3 regions of the Phormidesmis priestleyi ULC007 genome follow, and region 2 is predicted to be linked to each of the others. Evidence: predicted binding sites of a transcription regulator. Region 2 holds the regulator's gene; each other region holds the start of a gene.
What was found. Region 2 encodes NtcA, which controls nitrogen genes in cyanobacteria. Its sites were predicted from a motif close to TTTGTANNNNNNNNTACAAA; they were not measured.

Region 1 (6,905 bases), on a different contig from region 2:
ATGCCGTTACGATCGCCAATAATGCCCCGTGACAGCACAAAGGCTTTGCTAAACGGGTCGTAGTTGCTGAGAGCATAAATCTCGGTGCCATCTCCAACCCGAAAAACTGCAACTTGCTGACCTTCGACCAGGGCACAGACTCCCGTGTTGGGCAAGATTTGCTCGATCGGGCAAATCGTCACCCATTGATTAATTAACGATTGAGTAGGCAAAGCTTGAATCATAAGTAATAGGAATTTTTAGAACTTTTTCGAGAACGGTCTTGCAATGATTAGGACTTACGCAAACCTCGGAGGTTTTGGTCAAAATGCGTAAGTCCTGAGGATTACGATCGTTCGCCCGTGATCACCAATTCTTTTTCATCGTCAAACGCCGGACGTTTTTGTCCGCGTTCTTCGACGTGTACCAAACTGGGATCAGGTTGATCAACGTTGACAAAATGGCGGAAGCGCATCAGCTTGGTTGGATCGTCGATCGTCGTTTTCCATTCACAAGCGTAAGTCTCAACTTGATGCGCCATTTCTGCCTCTAACTCGTCACAGATGCCCAGCGAATCGTGGATTACCACTTGCTTAAGATAATCGATGCCGCCTTCAAGTTTGTTGAGCCAGGTTGCTGTGCGTTCTAGGCGATTAGCGGTGCGAATGTAGAACATTAAGAAGCGATCGATGTATTTAATCAGCGTCTCTTTGTCGATGTCTTCAGCAATCAGTTGAGCGTGTTGAGGTCTAATGCCACCATTGCCACACACATAGAGATTCCAGCCGTTTTCGGTGGCGATAATGCCAAAGTCTTTGCTTTGCGCTTCGGCACATTCACGAGTGCAGCCAGACACCGCAGACTTAAGCTTGTGAGGGGCGCGTAAGCCTCGATAGCGCAGCTCAACCTCGATCGCGAGTGAAGTTGAGTCTTGCACTCCAAATCGGCACCAAGTGCTGCCCACGCAGGATTTCACAGTTCTCAAGGCTTTACCGTAGGCGTGACCTGACTCAAATCCAGCATCGATCAATCGTTTCCAAATCAGGGGAAGCTGATCGACTCGTGCGCCTAATAAATCGATGCGCTGTCCGCCTGTGATTTTGGTGTAGAGTCCGAATTCTTTGGCGACTTCACCTAACACGATTAGGCGATCGGGCGTGATTTCTCCGCCAGGAATGCGAGGAATAACGGAGTAAGTGCCATCTTTTTGAATGTTAGCGAGGAAGGCATCGTTCGTATCTTGCAGCCCAACATGCGGCGGATTCAGCACATAATCATTCCAAGCAGAGGCGAGAATTGAGCCAACGGCAGGCTTACAAATTTCGCAACCTTTGCCCTGTCCATGACCCGCCAGCAACTGATCAAAAGTCTCAATTTTTTGAGTCCGAATCAGGTGATAGAGTTCTTGACGAGAATAAGCGAAGTGTTCGCAGAGATGATTTTTGACCTCGACTCCGGCTTTCTTTAACTGATCTTTTAACAGATCGGTGACGAGTGGAACGCAGCCTCCACATCCGGTTCCCGCTTGCGTACATTTCTTGACGCTGGCGATATCTGTCAATCCCTGTTCTTGAATCGCGCTGCAAATCTGTCCTTTAGTAACGTTGTTGCAAGAGCAAATCTGTGCCGTGTCGGGCAGACTTTCCACACCCATTGCAAAGCTCGATTGACCTTCACGAGGCGGCAACAACAAATCTTCGGGGTGAGGCGGCAGCACAATTTGGTTTTGCATCAGTTGCAGCAAATTGCCGTAGGCAGACGCATCGCCGACTAGGATGCCGCCAAGGAGCCGATCGCCCGATTCATCCACCACAATCTTTTTATAAATGCCCTGAATCGAGTCGATAATGGCAAACTCTTTTGCACCAGAAGTTTTGCTAAACGCATCACCAAAACTAGCGACATCTACGCCCAGCAATTTCAGCTTGGTAGACATATCTGCACCCGTAAAAGCATTGCTGCCGCGATCGCAAAGATTATCAGCCACAACTGTTGCCATTGTGTAGCCAGGAGCCACTAGCCCATAGATCCGATTATCGTAAAGGGCACATTCTCCGATCGCATAGATATCAGGATCAGAAGTCTGACAGTGATCATTAATCACAATGCCCCCGCGATCGCCCACGGCTAATCCGCAATCTCTCGCAATCTCATCACGAGGACGAATGCCCGCAGAAAACACAATCATATCGGTCTGAAGCTCGTCACCATCCGCAAACTGCATTTTGGTAACTCTGCCATTTTCGCTGACGATCGCAGTGGTCGATTTGCTGGCGTGAACGGCGACTCCTAGAGCCTCAATTTTGTTTTTAAGAACGGTGCCGCCTGCGTCGTCTACTTGTACGGGCATTAAGCGAGGGGCAAACTCAACAACATGGGTTTCTAATCCCATATGCTTTAAGGCGTTGGCGCATTCTAACCCCAACAATCCGCCACCAATCACGACCCCGACTTTAGCGCTTTTGGCATGAGCCGCCATCGCTTCTAAATCGTCGATCGTGCGATAAACAAATGTTCCTTGCGTGTCTTTTCCAGGAATCGGTGGCACAAATGGATAGGAGCCAGTTGCAATCACAACGTTGTCATAACCAATCGTGATGCCGTTAGCAGAAGTCACCGTTTTGTGATCGCGATCGATGCGAATTGCTTTATCACCCACGTAGATCTGAATGTTGTGATCTTGATAAAGTCCGGGTTCGACGAGGGTCAAGTCAGCAGCCGTTTTGCCTGAAAAGAAGCCGCTTAAGTTGACCCGATCGTAAGCAACGCGAGGTTCTTCACAGAAGGTAACGAGATGCCAATCGTCGATCGCTTTTTTGGCGATCATCTGTTCTAAAAACTTGTGACCGACCATGCCGTTGCCGATGACAACCAACGTCTTCTTAGTCATTATCAAAGATTCTCTGTAGCGCCATTCCTTAGCTAGACTACGCGCAATTTTTAGATGTGACCAGTGCAAGACTGTAATTTAGGCTACGAAAATCGCTAGAATGATGCGTTTTTTGTATAATTTCAATTCTGGTTTTGCATTGAACGCCAAAATTTAATATCCATATTAATAAATAACCCCAATATGCGTAGGGGCAAGGTACACCATGCCCCTACATTGCGATTAGAATCGCAACCCATTTACTCCACCGACCGCTAAAGCACCCGCGATCGCCGAGGCTGCTAGCGAAGTCAATGCCGTGCCAAATAACCACCAAGCGGCTGTGGCTGCGGCTTTTTGCGTTTCGAGGGCTTGCTTTTTAGCTTGATGTTGCAGGGATTTGATCCGTCGCTGGGTTTCGTGCTGGATATAGTCTGCCTGATGCAATACCCCATCTCGCGCTGTTTCAATCTGGCTGATGATGCGATCGGCATCAGTCTCAGACAAGTTAGGAATCGAGCCGAGAACGGCAGTCAGGGTGTTGCGATCGAACTGCCCCAATCGATTCCGCAGGGCATCGGCTCCCGCTTGGGGATCGTCAAACAGCTTGCTGAAATCTTGCTTGATGCCTTCGTAATTTAACTCAGGGCGATTTAACGAATTGAGATAGTGGCTAAGATTCTCAGTCGTGCGGTCAATCACTGACTGAAAGCGCTGCTGAAGTTTCTCAAATTGCGCTGCAAACGCGTCTCGCACAGACAGAACTTGATCAATGATTTGATTGGCTTCTTCTTCAGTGATGTCTTTGCGTTGAGAGAGCAATGCCACCAGCGTGTCTCGATTGACGTGAGAGAGCCGATCGCCCACGCTGCTCACACCCGCCCGCGGATCACTCAGCAGTAGGCTTAAATCGCGCTTGATGCCTTCGGGGTTGAGTTCTTCTTTTTGGGTATTTTTCAGATAGGTTTCCAGGCTAGACTCAAACGTCAGCGCTTGCTGTTGGGCACGACTGACGAGGCGACGCGGCGCTCTCACAAAATCGCGGATGGTGTCTTGAACCTGGTCGATCGCGCGATTGACTTGCGCTTCGCTCAAATCTTGGCGCTGGCTAAGAAGTTTAACCAGCGTGTCTCGATCGACGTTAGCAAGCCGCGATCTCAAGGCATTGCCGCCTGCTTTTGGGTCGTTAAGCAGTGTAGTCAAGTCTCTGCGAATGCCTTCAGGATTGAGTTCTTCGAGATCAGTGCTTCTCAGATAGTCAGCAATCGCGGTCAAAGTCTGATCATATTGCGCTTTAGCGGTGTCGGCAAGTTGGCGCGGCGCTTGCAGAATGCGGTCGCGAACTGACTCAACGCGATCGAGAATCTGGTTAACCTGTTCTTGACTGAGGTCTTGACGCTGGCTCAACAGAGACACCAGCGTCTCGCGATCGAACTGAGCCAAGCGCGACCGCAGTGCCATCAATCCGGCTTGAGGGTCTTCAAACACCAGTTTTAACTCGCGCTCGATCGCATCGGGATTCAGTTCTTCTTTTTGGGTGTTGCGAAGATAATCTTCGACTCGTTGCCGCACCTCAGATGCCTTTGCAGTTGCCTGATTGCGTAGTTCTTGAGCCGAATTAAGAATTCGATCGCGAATGGTTTCAAATTGATTCACAATCTGATTGGCTTCGTCTTGACTAAGATCTTGACGCTGTTGCAACAAATTAACTAAATCATCTCGATTGAATTGACCAAATCGCGCCTGTAGCGTTTCCAATTCTGCTTCTGGATCTTCAAGTAGCTGTTGTAATTCTTGTTGAATTTTTGCTTCATTAAATTGCGCTTTATCGGTCGAGCGCAGATAGTTTTCGACACGGGTTTGCAGGTTGTTCGCCTGCTCTTGTGCATCGGCTTGCTCAACGATCGCCAAAACTTGCTGACGCACCTCTTCCATTAGGGTTGCACTCTCTTGAATTCGACCAGGGCTGAGGTCTTCTCGGCGGGTGAGTAAGTCTTCAAAATACGATCGGTTGAGTGCTTCGAGTTGACGACAAACTTCCCGCGAGTCTGCCTGAGGATCGTAAATGATGTCTCTAAACTCATCTTGAATCGTCAGCCGATTTAAGTGCCAGGGCAGCGATCCTGACAGATAGTTTTCGACATCTGCCTTGATAATATTGCGAGGCAAAGCAGGTTGATCAGCCACCTGTTCTTGAAGTTGATCGCCGACTTTTTCTGCTTGATCTTTGATTTGCTCACCTACTTTTGTGGCTTGTTGAGTGGTGCGATCGACGATTTTTTGCAGTTGTCCGCTCACTTTCTCAACATCGACATCTGACAAATCGACTCGACCCTGCACCGCCGACAATAGAGAACTCACGCCATATCTCAACGCCTGATTTGTGAGGGATGCGCTTGCTTTGTGAGGATGATTTGCAGCCCGAATAAGTGATTCTAATTGCTCATAAACTTGACTGGATTGCAGGTCTTCTGGAGTCGCTGATTTGAAAGTTTGCAGCAGTTGATCGGGCAACTCTGCGGGAGTCTTACGAACGTTTTTCCAGACACTTTCTAGCGAGTCAGCGATGCGATCGAGGTCTTCTTGCGATAAATTAGTACGATCGCGGATTAAGGTTAGAAATTGTTGACGATCGAAGTTCCGAAACAAATCGGTGTCGGCAAGCTCTTGCAAATCTGCGGTGTTCAAAATCTTCTCAAACTGTCCGCGAATTTCATCCAGGTTTAAATGGGGAATCGGCAAACTCGCTAGAGAACTTTGCAGCGTTTCTCGAACAGCATCGGGGTTAATGCCCGACGTAATCTCACGACGCACCGCCGCCGCAATATCTTCAGCCGTTGAAACTGCTTGATTTTTGGCAACATTTGCCCCGATCGCTGAAGTTGCCATTCCTAGCAGATCTTGTAGACCAGAAGTAGCCGTTTTGGCGATCGAGCCGACTAGCGAACCGATCGTGGTTGAGCCAAACCACATCAAAATCGAGAAGTAAGTAGACCAGACGACGACCCCGACGATCGCGCCCAGAGTGACACTATTAATCAAGCTAAGTTTAACGGCTAAAAAGCACGCAGCAAACAATGCAAGACTCACCGTTGCTAATGCCCAGATTCCAACTTTTGCTTCAATTTTACGAATGCTGCTTCCTAAGCTGCTGCTATCGTCTAAGTCATCAGTTGCGACATCAGTGCCGCCAGGTGAAACTAAATAGGCAATTGATAAATTTGTTAACAGCAATTGAAAGCCAAATGCCATCATCACTCCGGCGAGTAAGGCAACTAAAAATTGTGACCCAGAAAAAACTAGCGCGGCTTCTTTAGAAGTGATGGGATCAACAACTACTTGAGCAAAACTGGTCTGCATTTTAAGCAGAAACAGTGCGGCTTCTGAAGTGTTTAACATGGTTATTTTCCTTTTTTAAACATAAATCTAGACAGCATTCTGACGGTTAGTCAGGTGCCAGATCTCAACGCTAACAACCTGAATCTGGAGCGTTCCCTGTCGGAAGTGAGAAATCTTATTTTGATGTGACAAAAAATATTAAGTTAGAAAAATTCCGTTGGTGTTGACTGCAAATGATGTTTTCGATTTAGCGCAACCTTGCATTGATTCTTGTTCTCGTTGCTTGCACTTGGCGAAGCTTAATCTGCTCATGCCCCAGAACATTCAGCGTATGCCCAGCGCAAATTTACCTTGAGAAATGGATAGGCGGTTGAAACTGCTCGTGTGCATTTTCCATCCCGCTCTCTAGGAAACGGGCTATCAACCCCACCGCGCTTTTCTGGTATTGTAAAGCTGAATGAGGAGACTTTACTGGCACAAAATATGGCTCCACTGGTCGCAAATTATTATCTAACCTATCGCTGCAACGCTCGTTGTCATTTTTGTGACATCTGGGCACTCGAACCCAAGCAGGAAGCCTCTTTTGAAACGATTCAAAAAAATCTGGCTGATTTGCGTCGTCTAGGCGTTAGGTATGTAGACTTTACGGGTGGCGAACCTTTGCTGAGATCCGATGTGGCTGAGGTTTTTGCTGAAGCAAAACGGCAAGGCTTCACTA
Region 2 (6,905 bases):
ATGCCCTGATCTCTGCCCTGATCCTAAATGATCCGCCTCAGAATTTGACAAAATAAAGCAGACTTCTTCATTTCATCAAGTTTCTAAAAAAGATTAATTCTAATCTAAATTCTGAATCCTTGACTCTAGCCTTTCGCCGCTAAAGCTCCATCGTAGATTATTGCTAAAATCCTGATCCTTTACACCCCTTTAAGAATCGTGTTTACAGGACTAATTCAAACCGTTGGCACCCTTCAAACTTTAGGATCTGAACATCTTCAGATTGCTTGCTCAAACTCCACGGCCCCCCTAGTTTTGAAAGACTTAGCGATCGGCGATAGTGTTGCCGTTGACGGGGTTTGCCTCACCGTGACTGCGATTTTGGGATCGGGGTTTGTGGCAGTTGTCTCTCCTGAAACGACGGAGCGCACCACGTTGTCTCAGAACACTGGCAATAAGCGTGTCAACCTCGAAACCTCTTTGCGTGTTGGCAGCAAGTTGGGCGGTCACTTTGTCACAGGGCACATTGACGGTACAGGAATGCTCAAATCGGCAGTGCAGACCGCAAGCTCTTGGGAAATGACGTTTACGACCGCGAGTCAGCGAGTTGCCCGCTACATTCTCCCCAAAGGAAGTGTGGCGATTAACGGCATTAGTTTGACCGTTGCTAACTGTGATCCGGCTGGATCTTGGTTCACGGTCGCAGTGATCCCGCACACCTATGAGGAAACCAACCTTTGTCACCTCAGCCCAGGCAGTTGGGTGAATTTAGAGGGCGATATTTTGGGTAAGTATGTTGAGAAGTTTCTACGATCGGGTTCTGCCAGTCATGGGGAAATCGCGATCGGTTCTCCTGCTGTCCTCAGTCCCGATTTTTTAGCGGAACATGGCTATCTGTAAATTCATTAAAAATGCTGCATTGAAGGTTCTTGAGAGTTGCGCCTGGGTATGCCATAGAGATAATGATCATGCTCGATCGCCCAATCTTCCGGCAGATCCTTCACGGTTCCTGCATATTTCTTGAGAACATTCCAAGCATTACTCCTTTCTTTTGAGGATTCAGTTTGAGACATCGGCACTTCGTCAATCACAAGGACAATTTTGTGATCGCCTGGGGGAATGTCAGCAGGTAGCTGGAGCGTCAGCTTTCCATCTGGAGCAACATGCGCGATCGTTTCGATAGTTTTCATTTCAGGATAGAAAGTTGTTTGGTGAATGCGCGATCGCCAAGTCTGCTCTAAGATTTGCCGTTGCTTGGTTGAACGGGTGCCTTTTGAGCCGTTTGGAGCGACTTCACCAACTGAGCCAGCGCAGACTCTAGCTGCACCCCTGGATCTTGAGCGACCCAGCCTTCGGTCGTCAGTTGTCTAAACTCAAAGTGCAGGTGAGGCCCCGTAGAGTTGCCAGTGCTGCCGCTCCGTGCGATCACGGTGCCTTGTTTGACGGCTTCGCCCGGTTTGACAAAGATCTCTGAGAGGTGCCCATAAAGCGTTTGCTGCTTGCCGTTGTCGTGTTCGAGGGCGATCGCTAACCCATAGCCGCCAAAAAAGTCTGCTAAAACCACTCGACCTGCCAGCGCTGCTAAAACGGGAGTCCCCATCGGCGCGCCCAAATCTGTGCCAGCGTGAAAGCGAGCATCGCCACTGATTGGGTGAATTCGCCAGCCAAAAATTGACGTGATCTCAACCGGGATCGAGAGCGGGAACATCAGCCGTAGATTTCCATTCCCTGGGCGACCTAAGGGGCGAATTGTGCGGTTATAGTAGTCTTTCACAAAGCTGTAGGCAGGTGCGGCGGCAGTCGTTACACTCGCCTCTGGGCTGCTAGAGAAACTTCTAATAGTTGGAGTCGCGCTCACTTGCACAGACTCGACCTCGCCCCCGATCGCTCCGATGTTCCTCCGAACCGATGCGCTTGCAACTGGGCGTTGACTGCCACATGATCCATCTGCGATCGCCTGTCCTTGATTGAGCGTGATCTCACAGCCCGACGAGCGATTTGTAATCACGATCGTGCTAGGTGCCTCATACGATTCTGAAGGCGGGGTCACAGCAGGAGAAGTTTGGGTAGGCTGCACGTCGATTTGCACTTGATCGGCAGGGGCTGAACGTTCGGGCAGGGCTAGGGCAGCAGCACCGAGGGTCGTAGATGACAATCTCTCGTTTGATAGGGCACTTGCTGGCGACGCAGACTGAGAGCTTGACGGAGCCGAAATGATCACCGGGGGCACATTAGACGGAGCTTGAGCGATCGCTGCCCCACTGCCCAAAATGCCAACTCCGCTCAAGTAACTCAACCGCCTGATTAAAAAACGTTGCCCCCAAAAAGTTTTCTGGCGGGTCACGTTGGGTTGCTGAGTCATGATCAATCTCCTCACGAATTGCTTGCTGCGCTGGTGTAATGTGACACTTGTCGAGAATGCTCGTTGCCAGGTTCCAGTTTACCTGCCCTGCGAGAACGATCGCTTAGATCATAATATTTCAACCATTACCTTTGTCGAAACTTAACACGCAGTCTACTCCAGAGATATTCTTCAAGGTTCTTCTGAGCGCACCCGGACTTTCTCGCAAAGCGGCAAATACTACGTGGAGCGAAGCTAACGCGCTTCTAGAAGGCTAAAAACAACGATCGATTGCTAAAGTGAACGTGACCCTATCACCCCGCAGTCTCGATTAGTCATGCACACTTGGCACTGGCAAACTTGGAATCATCTACCCTATTTAACGTCTAGTCTGCTAGCGCCCTGGAAACACGGCTTTTTTACGCAACAGTTTGCACCGCGATCGCCCTTTGAGATCACGGAGGCGTTGTATCCATTTGCTCAGGCATATCGCGCTAAACAAGTGCATGGCAACGTCGTGTTGGCACCGTCAGAAATGCCAACTCCGTTAACGAATGAGAATCTACCCGATGCCGATGGAGTAATTTCGGAGCAAGCCAGTCAAGCGATGTGGGTTTGCAGCGCTGACTGTACCCCAGTGCTGATTGCGGATGTCAAGACAGGTCAAGTGGCTGCTGTCCATGCGGGATGGCGGGGAACGGCTCAAAAGATTGTGCCCGGCACGATCGCGCGTCTCTGCCAGCAAGGGAGCCAAATTCAAGATTTGCGGGTAGCGATGGGCCCAGCGATCGCAGGGGAAGTCTATCAGGTTTCTACTCATGTGGCAGTCGAGGTCGGAGCGACTGTCATCAACCTCGATTTAGAAAGTTCTTTAGACGCGAACGTAGAACGATTACTAGAAATGCCCAATTCTCCAGTGCTGTCTGACTCGACATCGGGGCGAGTGCGATTAGATGTGCGACGAGTTAATGCTCTGCAACTAGAGCGATTGGGACTTGGCGAAGAACAGATCGCGATCGCGCCTCACTGCACCTATCAAGACTCTCTGAATTTCTTTTCATACCGACGTGAAAAATTAAAGAAAGCTCAGTGGTCAGGCATCGTCAGCACCTAATCACCGCCTTCTAGTTTTTGCCATAATATTTTTCTAGCAGCGATCGCAGCATATCAACCATCGGAATGCCTTCTTCGACCGCTTTAGCTTTGATAGCTTTGTGCAACGGCTTAGAGATATCTAAAGTCAGCCGTTTCATTTTCACTGATTTCTCAGAAGACTGATCTTTAGTATCTTTAGCGGACTTTTTGGAGGTGATTTCGACTGCTTTTTCGTCAGGCACCCCTTCGATCGGTGCGACAGCTTTTGTTTTTGTGATCTTTTTAGCAACGTGAGCTGCTTTTTCGGCAACAGGTTTTACTGCTGCTGCAACAGTTTCTGCGACAGACACCGAGGCCTCAGGAGCAGGGCTTTCTTCAGCACTTTTTCCACCAGCCCACTCATTCAGATTGGTGGGTGCTGACGTTCCATTAGATTTTGAGACAGTTTTAGTTTTCTTATTAACCATGTTCTGTATTTACGATTTAGTGCTTTTACAGAATATCGTATTTACAGAAACAAGGATCAATTAGTTACAGGAATTACCTGATCACTAAGTGAACTGCTGACTCAAGGTGACTGGGTTATGCACCGTGATTTTTTTCTTGTGAATTGAGATCATTTTGTCTTGACGTAAATCGCCTAACAGCCGAGTCACTGTGACGCGAGTTGAGCCGATCGCTTCAGCAATGGCCTGGTGTGAGAGCTTCAGATCGATCGTGATCCCATCTTGACCAGGAACCCCAAAATCGCGGCAGAGAATCAGCAAGAAGCTAACTAGGCGAGAACCCATATCTCGATGGGCCAGAGTTTCGATCATCATCTCAGTTTGCAGAATTCGAGACGACAAACCCCGCAGCATCAGCATTGACAATTCGGGGTTGTCTTTGAGCGCTTTTTCGACTTGCTCGATCGGCACCGACAACAACTCAGCCGGGGTAAACGCAACCGCGTGATAGAAGCGATCGGAACGCTGCCCCGTAATCAGCGATAACACGCCAAAGACACTATTCTCGCGCAGTAGGGCAACGGTGATTTCTTCACCTGCTTCATAAACTCTAGAGAGCTTCACTGCCCCTTTTAATAAGAAATAAACCCGCTCTGCCGGGTCGCCTGGAAAGAAAATCGTCTTGCCGCGCTCAAACGTCTCTACGACTGGCGGGAAGGCTCCTCCACCAATCTGACGAAACATCGTTGCTAAGGGTCGCTCTTTGGTCACTACCATTTCCTTTGTCGTAACTCCTACTCCAATTTTCTCCCTGTCATCGACGGAGCCTTAATCTAAGACTTTTCTGTGAGAGATTGATGACTTTAGAACACTTAAACTCACTCTCGCGGTACTTTTTGTGCCTAATACTACCTTATTTCTTCTAGCAGCCGGAAGTTTTCTGAAAACCGGGTAGGGACTCTGTTATTACTTCAAGTTTTTCAATAACTCAATTAAGATTTGCCCACATCCTAGCGCTAAGTAAAGCGATTTGCACTTCAACCGTTACCCGTCGCACTGTAGTCTTGTAGATGCTATTGAAATGAATGTCTATGTTGAACCTGACTGGAAAAAACGCTCTGGTGACTGGAATTGCCAATAACAAGTCGATCGCGTGGGGCATTGCTCAACAACTCCACAAAGCGGGCGCAAATCTTGGCATCACCTACCTGCCCGATGAACGGGGAAGGATGGAGAAAAAGGTTGCCGAACTCGTAGAGCCATTGCAGCCCAGCTTATTTTTGCCGTTAAATGTTCAGGACGATGACCAGATTCAGGCGACGTTTGACACGGTGCGCGACCAATGGAATCAGCTAGATATTCTCATTCACTGTCTAGCCTTTGCCAGTAAAGACGATCTGTCTGGCGACTTTAGCAAAACGAGTCGCGCTGGGTTCACCACGGCTCTTGACATCAGTGCTTATTCGTTAATCAAGCTGGCTGGCGTTGCAAAACCTTTGATGACCAACGGCGGCAGCATTGTCACGATGACCTATTTTGGCGGTGTGAAAGTGATCCCCAATTACAATGTCATGGGGATTGCAAAAGCGGCATTAGAAATGAATGTGCGATATCTCGCCTCTGAGATGGGGGCACAAAATATTCGAGTTAACGCGATCTCAGCCGGCCCGATTCGGACGTTGGCTTCGTCGGCGGTGGGCGGAATTTTAGATATGATTCACCACGTTGAAGCGGTGGCTCCTCTGGGTCGGACGGTGACTCAAACAGAAGTCGGCAATACGGCAGCGTTTTTGTGTAGTGATTTGTCTAGCGGCATTACGGGACAAACGATCTACGTTGATGCTGGATACGAAATCATGGGGATGACGGGATCAAAAAGCGCGGCAGAGTAGGGACGCGATCGCCCCACCAGCAAATCCAGCAGTGTTGACTAAAATAAAATGCTGCTGGATTTTTTGGATTGCAGAGATAATGGAAAATAATCTTCAAAATGACTCCTATGCAGACCAGCGATCGTCTTCAAGTTGCGCCTTCCTACATTCCTGAAGGGAATCGGACTGCCTCGGTCAGCCGCAAAACAGGTGAAACCGATGTGCATATCAGCCTCAACTTAGATGGCACAGGTCAGTGCGTTGCCAAAACGGGAATTCCTTTTCTCGATCATATGCTGCACCAGATTTCATCACACGGGCTGATTGATTTAGAGGTGCAAGCAATAGGCGATATCGAGATTGATGATCACCACACCAACGAAGATGTCGGAATTACGCTGGGAATGGCGTTTGCCAAAGCACTGGGCGATCGCAAAGGCATCGTGCGGTTTGGTCATTTTGTTGCGCCGCTCGATGAAGCCCTCGTTCAAATTGCGCTTGATTTTTCGGGTCGCCCCCACTTGAGTTATGGGTTAGAGATTCCGACTCAGCGAGTGGGAACGTATGATACGCAACTGGTGCGAGAATTTTTTGTGGCGATCGTCAATCACTCTCAGATGACGCTGCACATTCGTCAGCTAGACGGCATTAACTCCCATCACATTATCGAGGCGACGTTTAAAGCGTTTGCGCGATCGCTCCGCATGGCAGCCGAGATCGATCCGCGTCGTGCCCATACGATTCCTAGCTCTAAAGGCGTACTATAAGCTTGACAATCTATCTCAAAGGTGATGAAAAAGACTAGTCACTCTGTAAACCTCTCAGAAAAGGGTTTAGTGGCTATACTCTGCTTTAAGCCTGACCCTCAGCAGGTGACTTTTTTTACTAGTTTTCCAAGCTCATGACTAGCGAACCTGAAAAACCTGTTGGCGATATCCTACTCGTAGATGACATAGACAATTTGCGATCGCTGTCAGGGTTGTTGACGCAACAGGGGCACAAAGTTCGCAAAGTGACTGATGGAATGTTGGCACTGCAAGCGGCAATTTTGAATCCTCCCGATCTGATTTTGCTTGACATTGTGATGCCATCGTTGAGTGGCTATCAGGCGTGCAGCTTTCTTAAATCTAGCGATCGCACTCGCGATATCCCGATTATTTTTCTCAGCGCCAA
Region 3 (6,905 bases), on a different contig from region 2:
TTCTGACTCGCCCAAGCCATAGATTTCTGCTGTATCAAAAAAATCAACTCCAGAGGCAATCGTGGCATCAAACGCTTCTTTGACCTGCGCTTCACCATATTCTTTGCCATAGCTCCAAAACAGCGAGTCGCCCCATTGCCAAGTGCCGATGCCAAGCGGTGGAATCGCAGGAAGATTTGCGCCAAAGGAAATGGACTGCACCATAAAAATTTGATCTGATTTAAGGACTTAACATTTCTTAGTCTAGCGATTTGCAAGCAGGGGCGCGTCCGTCGATCGTTACAAATCCATGGGACTCAAGTCGCCCGATCGCCCTTATCCTAAAAATGAGAAACTGATTTGTCGTGACCTCCGCGTTTTGAGAAACTATGGCGACTAATGATTTTCCTGATCCACAGTTGGTGTCGTCTGAGCCGGTAAAGTCTCTGCCTAAGCTGGGCTTATTCACTATGTTTCGGCTAGGTTTGTTTCAAATGGGGTTGGGGATATTGTCACTGTTGACGCTAGGCGTTCTCAATCAGGTGATGATCTCCGAACTGAAAGTGCCAGGGACGATCGCAGCAGGCACGATCGCCATGTATCAATTTGTGGCTCCGGCTCGGATCTGGTTTGGGCAGATGTCTGACTCGAAACCAATTAGGGGCTATCATCGCACGGGCTATATCTGGAGCGGTATGACTCTACAAGCAGTCTGCCTGTTTTTGGCGGTGCAGGTCGTTTGGAAACTGGGTGCCAGCGCTGCTACGGGCTGGACTACGCAAAGCACGGTTTGGGCTGCCCTACTCGCGTTGATGTTTGGGCTGTATGGCTTGTGTATTAGCGCCAGTTCGACCCCATTTATGGCGCTGCTGGTCGATATCACTGACGAAGATCAGCGATCGAAGGTTGTCGGAATTGTCTGGTCAATGCTGATGATTGGGATTATCATCGGCGCGATCGTCGGGCAAAAAATGCTGACTGGCTTAACGCCCGAAACGTTGCAGCCAGTGGTGAATCGGCTGTTTACAATTTTTCCGATCGCGGTCATTGGTCTCACATTTCTGGCGACATTTGGCATTGAGAAGAAATATTCACGCTATGCGTCACGATCGCAGTTAGCCGAGCGAGAAGATCAAATTACGTTAGGCAGAGCTTTAAAGGTTCTGACTGCCAGCCGACAAACAGGAATCTTTTTCGCGTTTTTGCTGGTGATGACGATTAGTTTATTTCTTCAGCAGCCCGTTTTAGAACCTTATGCCCGCGAAGTGTTTGGCATGACGATCGCCGAAAGTGCCGGACTCAACAAATACTGGGGATACGGCGTTTTGGCGGGAATGGGCATCGGCGGCTTTCTGGTTGTGCCTCGTCTCGGTAAACAGCGGACTGCAAAAATGGGTTGCTTGCTGACGAGCGCTTGTTTTCTGCTGATCATTATTTCTGGCTCTACGCAAACTCAAGTTTTGCTCAAAAGTGCCGTGATTCTGTTTGGCTTGTCTTCGGGTGTGCTGACCAATAGTGCAGTCAGTTTAATGCTGGATCTAACTGCCGCAGAAACCGCAGGAACCTTTGTCGGAGCATGGGGACTGGCTCAAGCTTTGTCTCAAGCCAGCGCAACTTTGGCGGGAGGCGTGATTCTTGACATCGGTCGTCAACTCTTTCAGCAGCCCTTCTTTGCTTTTAGCTTGGTGTTTGCTTGTGAGGCGCTAGGCATGATTTTGGCAGTCATATTGCTGGCGCGAGTCAACGTTCAAGAATTTAGAACGAAGTCTCAAACTGCGATCGCTGCCGTTCTCGAAACCGAACTCGATTAATATTAGATTCCCAAATGACTGATTTTTGGACTCAAATTCTCGATTTTTCTCAAGCCGAAACTCAGCGAGTCGGCACCCAACTGCTACAAGATTTTGGTCAGGCGCAAGCATCTGAAAAATCCGATGGTAGTTTGGTGACCCAATCCGATCAGTGGGCAGATCAAGAATTGCGGAATGCGATCGCTCACACATTTCCAACCCACGGCGTTTTGAGTGAAGAAACCGAACATATTTTCCCCGATCAAGACTGGTGCTGGGTGATTGATCCGTTAGATGGCACGACGAATTTTGCGAGAGGTCTGCCACTCTGGGGCATCTCACTGGGCTTACTTTATAAAGGAATTCCAGTCTTCGGATATGTGCATTTCCCACCGTTGAGACAATCTTTTCACGGGTTTTGGCAAGGTTCATCGGGGCTGACGATGCCAACGGGAGCGTTTCTCAACCAGAAGCCGATTCACGCTAGTCAAGATGCTTTGACGAGCAACCACTTTTTTAATCTGTGCGCTCGAAGTATCTCGGTGCTCAAAAATCCCTTTCCTGCCAAAATTCGGATGTTGGGTGTGTCAACTTACAATTTTTTGACGGTCGCCGCTGGAGCAACTTTAGGAGGAATTGAAGCTACACCAAAAATTTGGGATATCACCGCAGTCTGGGCGATCGTGCAAGCGGCTGGCGCAGTCTGGCACCCACTCGAACCCAATCCCATCTTTCCTTTACAAGTTGGAGAGAATTATAGTCAGCGATCGTTCCCAACGTTGGTCGTCAGTCGCGCCGATTTGCTACCCGTTTTTGAGCCGTTGGTAAGTTCGATCAGAAGCCGTTAAGTTCCATCCATGACGACTGATATTGCACTGCCCCACTTCAGATTAAGTTGTCTTTGAGCATTATCACGACTAGCCGCAATTTCAACCCAGCCATGACTGCCAACTAAAGCAAGAATTTCTCCAGGTTCGCTGTCTGAGTAGGTGGATTTGCTTGGATAAGTCGAGTTCTCTAGGCTGACGCTCCAAGACTTTCCAGCCACTTCGTCACCTGAAATATTTGTAATCAAGTTGCCGAAATGGTCGATCGCTTGAATTACTCCCCAAATCGTGTTTCCTATACAAGTCGGGTTAGCGATCGGCAGATGAATAATCGTTCTCAAACCAATTTCAGTCCCCAGTTCTCTGATCGGTACTCCGCTTGCTAGGTGCGCTCCGATCGGGGCAAAAATGTCACGTCCGTGAAAGGTCGTGCTTGGAGATGACGTGCGCCAATAGAAAGGATTGGTTAACTCAACGGCAGCGATCGCTGAATTCTGGCTCAAAACGCCACTCACTAGCCCATTATCGGGAGCCACTAAAAATCCAGACTCAAGTTGAATGGCGATCGCGCGTCGCAGACTTCCCACGCTGGGATCAACAACTGCTATGTGCACCGTCCCGGCCGGAAAGTAGGGATAGGCGTTCATCAAGTGAAACCGAGCCGCAGCAATGTCTTGAGGTGGAACTTGATGCGTCAGATCAATCATGGTGAGGGTGGGATTGATCTGAGCGATCGTGCCTTTCATCACCGCTACATAGACATCGCTCAACCCAAAATCGCTGAGTAGCGTCAGAATCATAATGATTTCTTATATTTCTAATCATTAATTTTGGTAGTATAAACTACCGTTTGAATCTTAGATGTTATGATTAGAAGACAATCACATAGCACAAATATTTTTTTGGAAATGTCCGATATGAACAGAAATCGTCAGCAAACCTTCACACAAGCTGCCACTGCTCACCGCGAAAATCTGCAAAAAAACTTGCAGCGCCGCATGGAAGCCGCGAGAGACAGAGGCGACGAAAACCTTTTAAAAATGCTCGAAGCAGAAGCAAACTACCTCAAGTAATTTGTGTTCAAGAACCCCAGATCCCGCCTTCAAGTTGGAGTGAATAAAAGGTACAGACTTAATAGTTTGTACCTTTTTGTTATTGATTGCTCAATATTTTTTTTACTGGCTGGGTTTCTCAAGCTCCATCCTTGCCTTGTATACTGAGCTTTGAGTTTTGTAACCCGCCCCACAGAGGCGAATTGTCTCGATTAGGGAGAGAGTATCTATGAAAGTCGCAGTCACAGGGGCAACCGGATTTGTGGGCAGTCGTTTAGTAGAGCGGTTAAACGCTGAGGGGCATCAAGTCATCGTCTTGACTCGCAATGCGACCAAAGCAGAGCAAGCCTTCCCAAACTCTACTGATCCCAATCTAGAAATTGTTGCCTACAATCCAACTCAGTCGGGAGCTTGGCAAGAGAAGATTTCAGGCTGTGATGGCGTGGTGAATCTGGCAGGAGAAGCGATCGCCGAAAATCGGTGGACACCAGAACGCAAACAATCTTTAATGGACAGTCGCAAAATCACGACTCAAAAACTCGTTGAAGCCATTGCCAACGCCAATCCTAAGCCTTCGGTTTTGGTCAATGCCTCCGCGATCGGCTTTTATGGCACTAGCGAAACTGTCACCTTTGACGAAACCAGTGCTGCTGGCAATGATTTTCTGGCAGAAGTTTGCCAAACCTGGGAAGCCGAAGCAAGCAAGGTCAAGGAAAGCGGCGTTCGTCTGGTGATTTTGCGGCTTGGAATTGTTTTAGGAATGGGCGGTGCCTTGGGCAAAATGCTTACGCCTTTTAAGCTGTTTGCAGGTGGGCCGATCGGCAGCGGCAATCAGTGGTTTTCCTGGATTCATCGAGACGATTTAGTCAGCTTGATTTTACGAGCATTGACGCGACCTGAGATGGAAGGGGTTTTTAATGCCACGGCTCCGCAGCCCGTTCGCATGGCGGAGATGACGACGACGCTGGGGCAAGTGATGAATCGTCCTTCGTGGCTCCCGGTGCCCAGTTTTGCGCTAGAAGCGATGTTGGGTGATGGCGCTAAAGTCGTGCTTGAAGGTCAAGAAGTTTTGCCCAAACACACGCTAGCCAATGGATTTGAATATCAATATCTGACGATTAAACCAGCACTAGAGGAAATTTTGGGTTAATTCTATCGGTTTTTCAGAGTTGCTCAAAATTTTGTTATCTTGGCAAAGCAACACGAACACCCCTCACTGCCCAAGGATCACTCTAAACAGAACCATGCAAACCAAGAAATTAGAGCTACTTTTATTAGCGGGATGTTCTTGCCTTTTTACGATGCTTTGTCAGCCGATCGCGCAAGCTGTCACCGCATCTCCTACAGAAACTGTCCTGCAAATCTCTGCCCAGTTAGAGGGCTTATATTGCAGAACTAATTTTCAAGAAAACTACAGAGCCAAAGCTAATAAGTAGCCACTGTCCTGAATCTAGCCCTACTTTTTAGAACCGTGATGTTCGCAAGGTGGGGCTGAAATTGATTTATCCAACCACCCGGCTGCCTGCTGTAATCGCAAAAGCGCCTCTTCGGGCTGATCTTTTAAAAGGAAAATTAGAGCAACGGCGGCTTGTTCACGCGATCGCGCCAGCCGATTTGACTTTAGTCGGTGCCAATCACGATCGCTGATACTCAACTTTTCGGTCAGTGCCTGTGCTAACTCAAGGGCGCTGAACTCAGAAAGCTTGTTGGTTGCGACTGGGTTAGAGGCTTCTGTCTGAGAAGATTGCATCATTGTCAAGTCGGGCATAGAACGCTGCTTTAACGGAATGGGTAAAATGAATTTACTCATTACTCTTACTTTACTACGCTTGAATGCCACCATCCCAAGACCCCGATCGTTTATCCACCAGTCACGAATCCGACGATTCAGCGCTCACCTTTGAGCAAGTTCTTGAGCGCGTGGAGCGATCGCTTCAGGAACTCAAAGAGCGCCATGCCCAAATCGAGCATGATCAGCAGCTTCAAAAGAATTTAGAGGAGCGATCGCAAATGATCCGATCGCAGCTCCGCCAAAGCAAATCTTCTAGCCTTAAATTAGAATTGCAGAAGCTCGAAAAGCAGCTAGAAGAGCTGGAATTTAATCTAGAAAGCCGCTTATTTTCGTGGGCTGGCTTTAAAGAAGTTTTCTGGCAAGCCGTGCGATTTGGTGGACTGGGGATCGCCGTTGGCTGGTCGCTTGCCTTCTACACTTTAAAGAATCCGGCTCCCAACAACACAAGCCCTGCTCCTCAAACCTTAGCCCCCTAATCTCATGACACGACGCATTTCAGAACTGCTGCGCCACGGACAACCCAACGAATTAGTCACGATTAAAGGCTGGGTTCGCACCAAGCGAGAACAGAAAGGCTTCTCGTTTATTGAAGTCAACGATGGTTCGTCGATGGCAGGTTTGCAAGTGGTGATGAACGCTGACTTACCGGACTATGAGTCGATCGTCAAACGACTCAGCACCGGGGCATCGGTTGAAGTATCAGGGGTTTTAGTATCGTCGCTAGGCAAAGGGCAACGTATTGAGGTCAAGGCGAACTCGGTAATCGTTTATGGCGAGGCTGATCCAGAGACCTATCCGCTTCAGAAGAAACGCCATTCGTTTGAGTTTTTGCGAGAGATTGGACATCTGCGATCGCGCACCAATACGCTAGGAGCCGTCTTTAGAGTTCGCAATGCTTGCTCGATGGCAATCCACCAATTCTTTCAAGAACAAGGTTTCATCTGGGTTCACACTCCAATTCTCACAGCAAGCGATTGTGAAGGGGCAGGCGAAATGTTTGCCGTCACTAGTTTGGATCTCAAGAAAGTTCCGTTAACTGAAAATCAATCGGTTGATTACACCCAAGATTTTTTCGGCAAACCTACTTATTTGACAGTCAGCGGACAGCTAGAAGCCGAAATTATGGCAACCGCATTCAGCAATGTCTACACGTTTGGTCCAACGTTTCGCGCCGAAAACTCTAACACGTCTCGTCACTTGGCAGAGTTTTGGATGGTCGAACCAGAAATGGCGTTCTGTGACTTAGAAGGAGACATGGATTTAGCGGAAGCATTCCTCAAATACATCTTTTCTTATGTGCTAGAAAAGTGCCCTGAAGATATGCAGTTTTTTAACGATCGCATCGATAACTCAGTCCTCACAACGGCTGAAAATATTATTCAAAACGAGTTTGAGCGAGTCACTTATACCAAGGCAGTTGAGCTTTTGCTGAAGAGCGATCGACCCTTCGAGTATCCCGTCGAGT

Region 1: nirB (nitrite reductase large subunit NirB) is a predicted target of NtcA. The motif match lies at 2,940-2,959, and genes of this name have one in related genera.
Region 3: C7B65_RS03740 (SAM hydrolase/SAM-dependent halogenase family protein) is a predicted target of NtcA. The motif match lies at 3,427-3,446, and genes of this name have one in related genera.

Annotation. Positions count from the first base shown of each region.
Region 1 covers NZ_PVWG01000041.1:10,114-17,018, reverse strand. The annotation lists gene nirD (nitrite reductase small subunit NirD) at 1-224, opposite strand, end outside; gene nirB (nitrite reductase large subunit NirB) at 326-2,869, opposite strand; gene C7B65_RS21480 (hypothetical protein) at 3,092-6,247, opposite strand; gene C7B65_RS21475 (radical SAM protein) at 6,671-6,905, shown strand, end outside.
Region 2 covers NZ_PVWG01000009.1:90,330-97,234, forward strand. The annotation lists gene ribE (riboflavin synthase) at 199-879, shown strand; gene C7B65_RS10485 (hypothetical protein) at 885-1,169, opposite strand; gene C7B65_RS10490 (M23 family metallopeptidase) at 1,217-2,341, opposite strand; gene pgeF (peptidoglycan editing factor PgeF) at 2,658-3,434, shown strand; gene C7B65_RS10500 (hypothetical protein) at 3,445-3,882, opposite strand; gene ntcA (global nitrogen regulator NtcA) at 3,967-4,638, opposite strand; gene fabI (enoyl-ACP reductase FabI) at 4,953-5,753, shown strand; gene hisB (imidazoleglycerol-phosphate dehydratase HisB) at 5,852-6,499, shown strand; gene C7B65_RS10520 (hybrid sensor histidine kinase/response regulator) at 6,634-6,905, shown strand, end outside.
Region 3 covers NZ_PVWG01000002.1:285,002-291,906, forward strand. The annotation lists gene C7B65_RS03725 (aldo/keto reductase) at 1-204, opposite strand, end outside; gene C7B65_RS03730 (BCD family MFS transporter) at 369-1,790, shown strand; gene C7B65_RS03735 (inositol monophosphatase family protein) at 1,805-2,617, shown strand; gene C7B65_RS03740 (SAM hydrolase/SAM-dependent halogenase family protein) at 2,614-3,396, opposite strand; gene pirA (arginine synthesis PII-interacting regulator PirA) at 3,514-3,669, shown strand; gene thyD (thylakoid membrane protein ThyD) at 3,878-4,798, shown strand; gene C7B65_RS03750 (hypothetical protein) at 4,893-5,084, shown strand; gene C7B65_RS03755 (DUF6439 family protein) at 5,105-5,458, opposite strand; gene C7B65_RS03760 (sll0565 family protein) at 5,482-5,916, shown strand; gene asnS (asparagine--tRNA ligase) at 5,921-6,905, shown strand, end outside.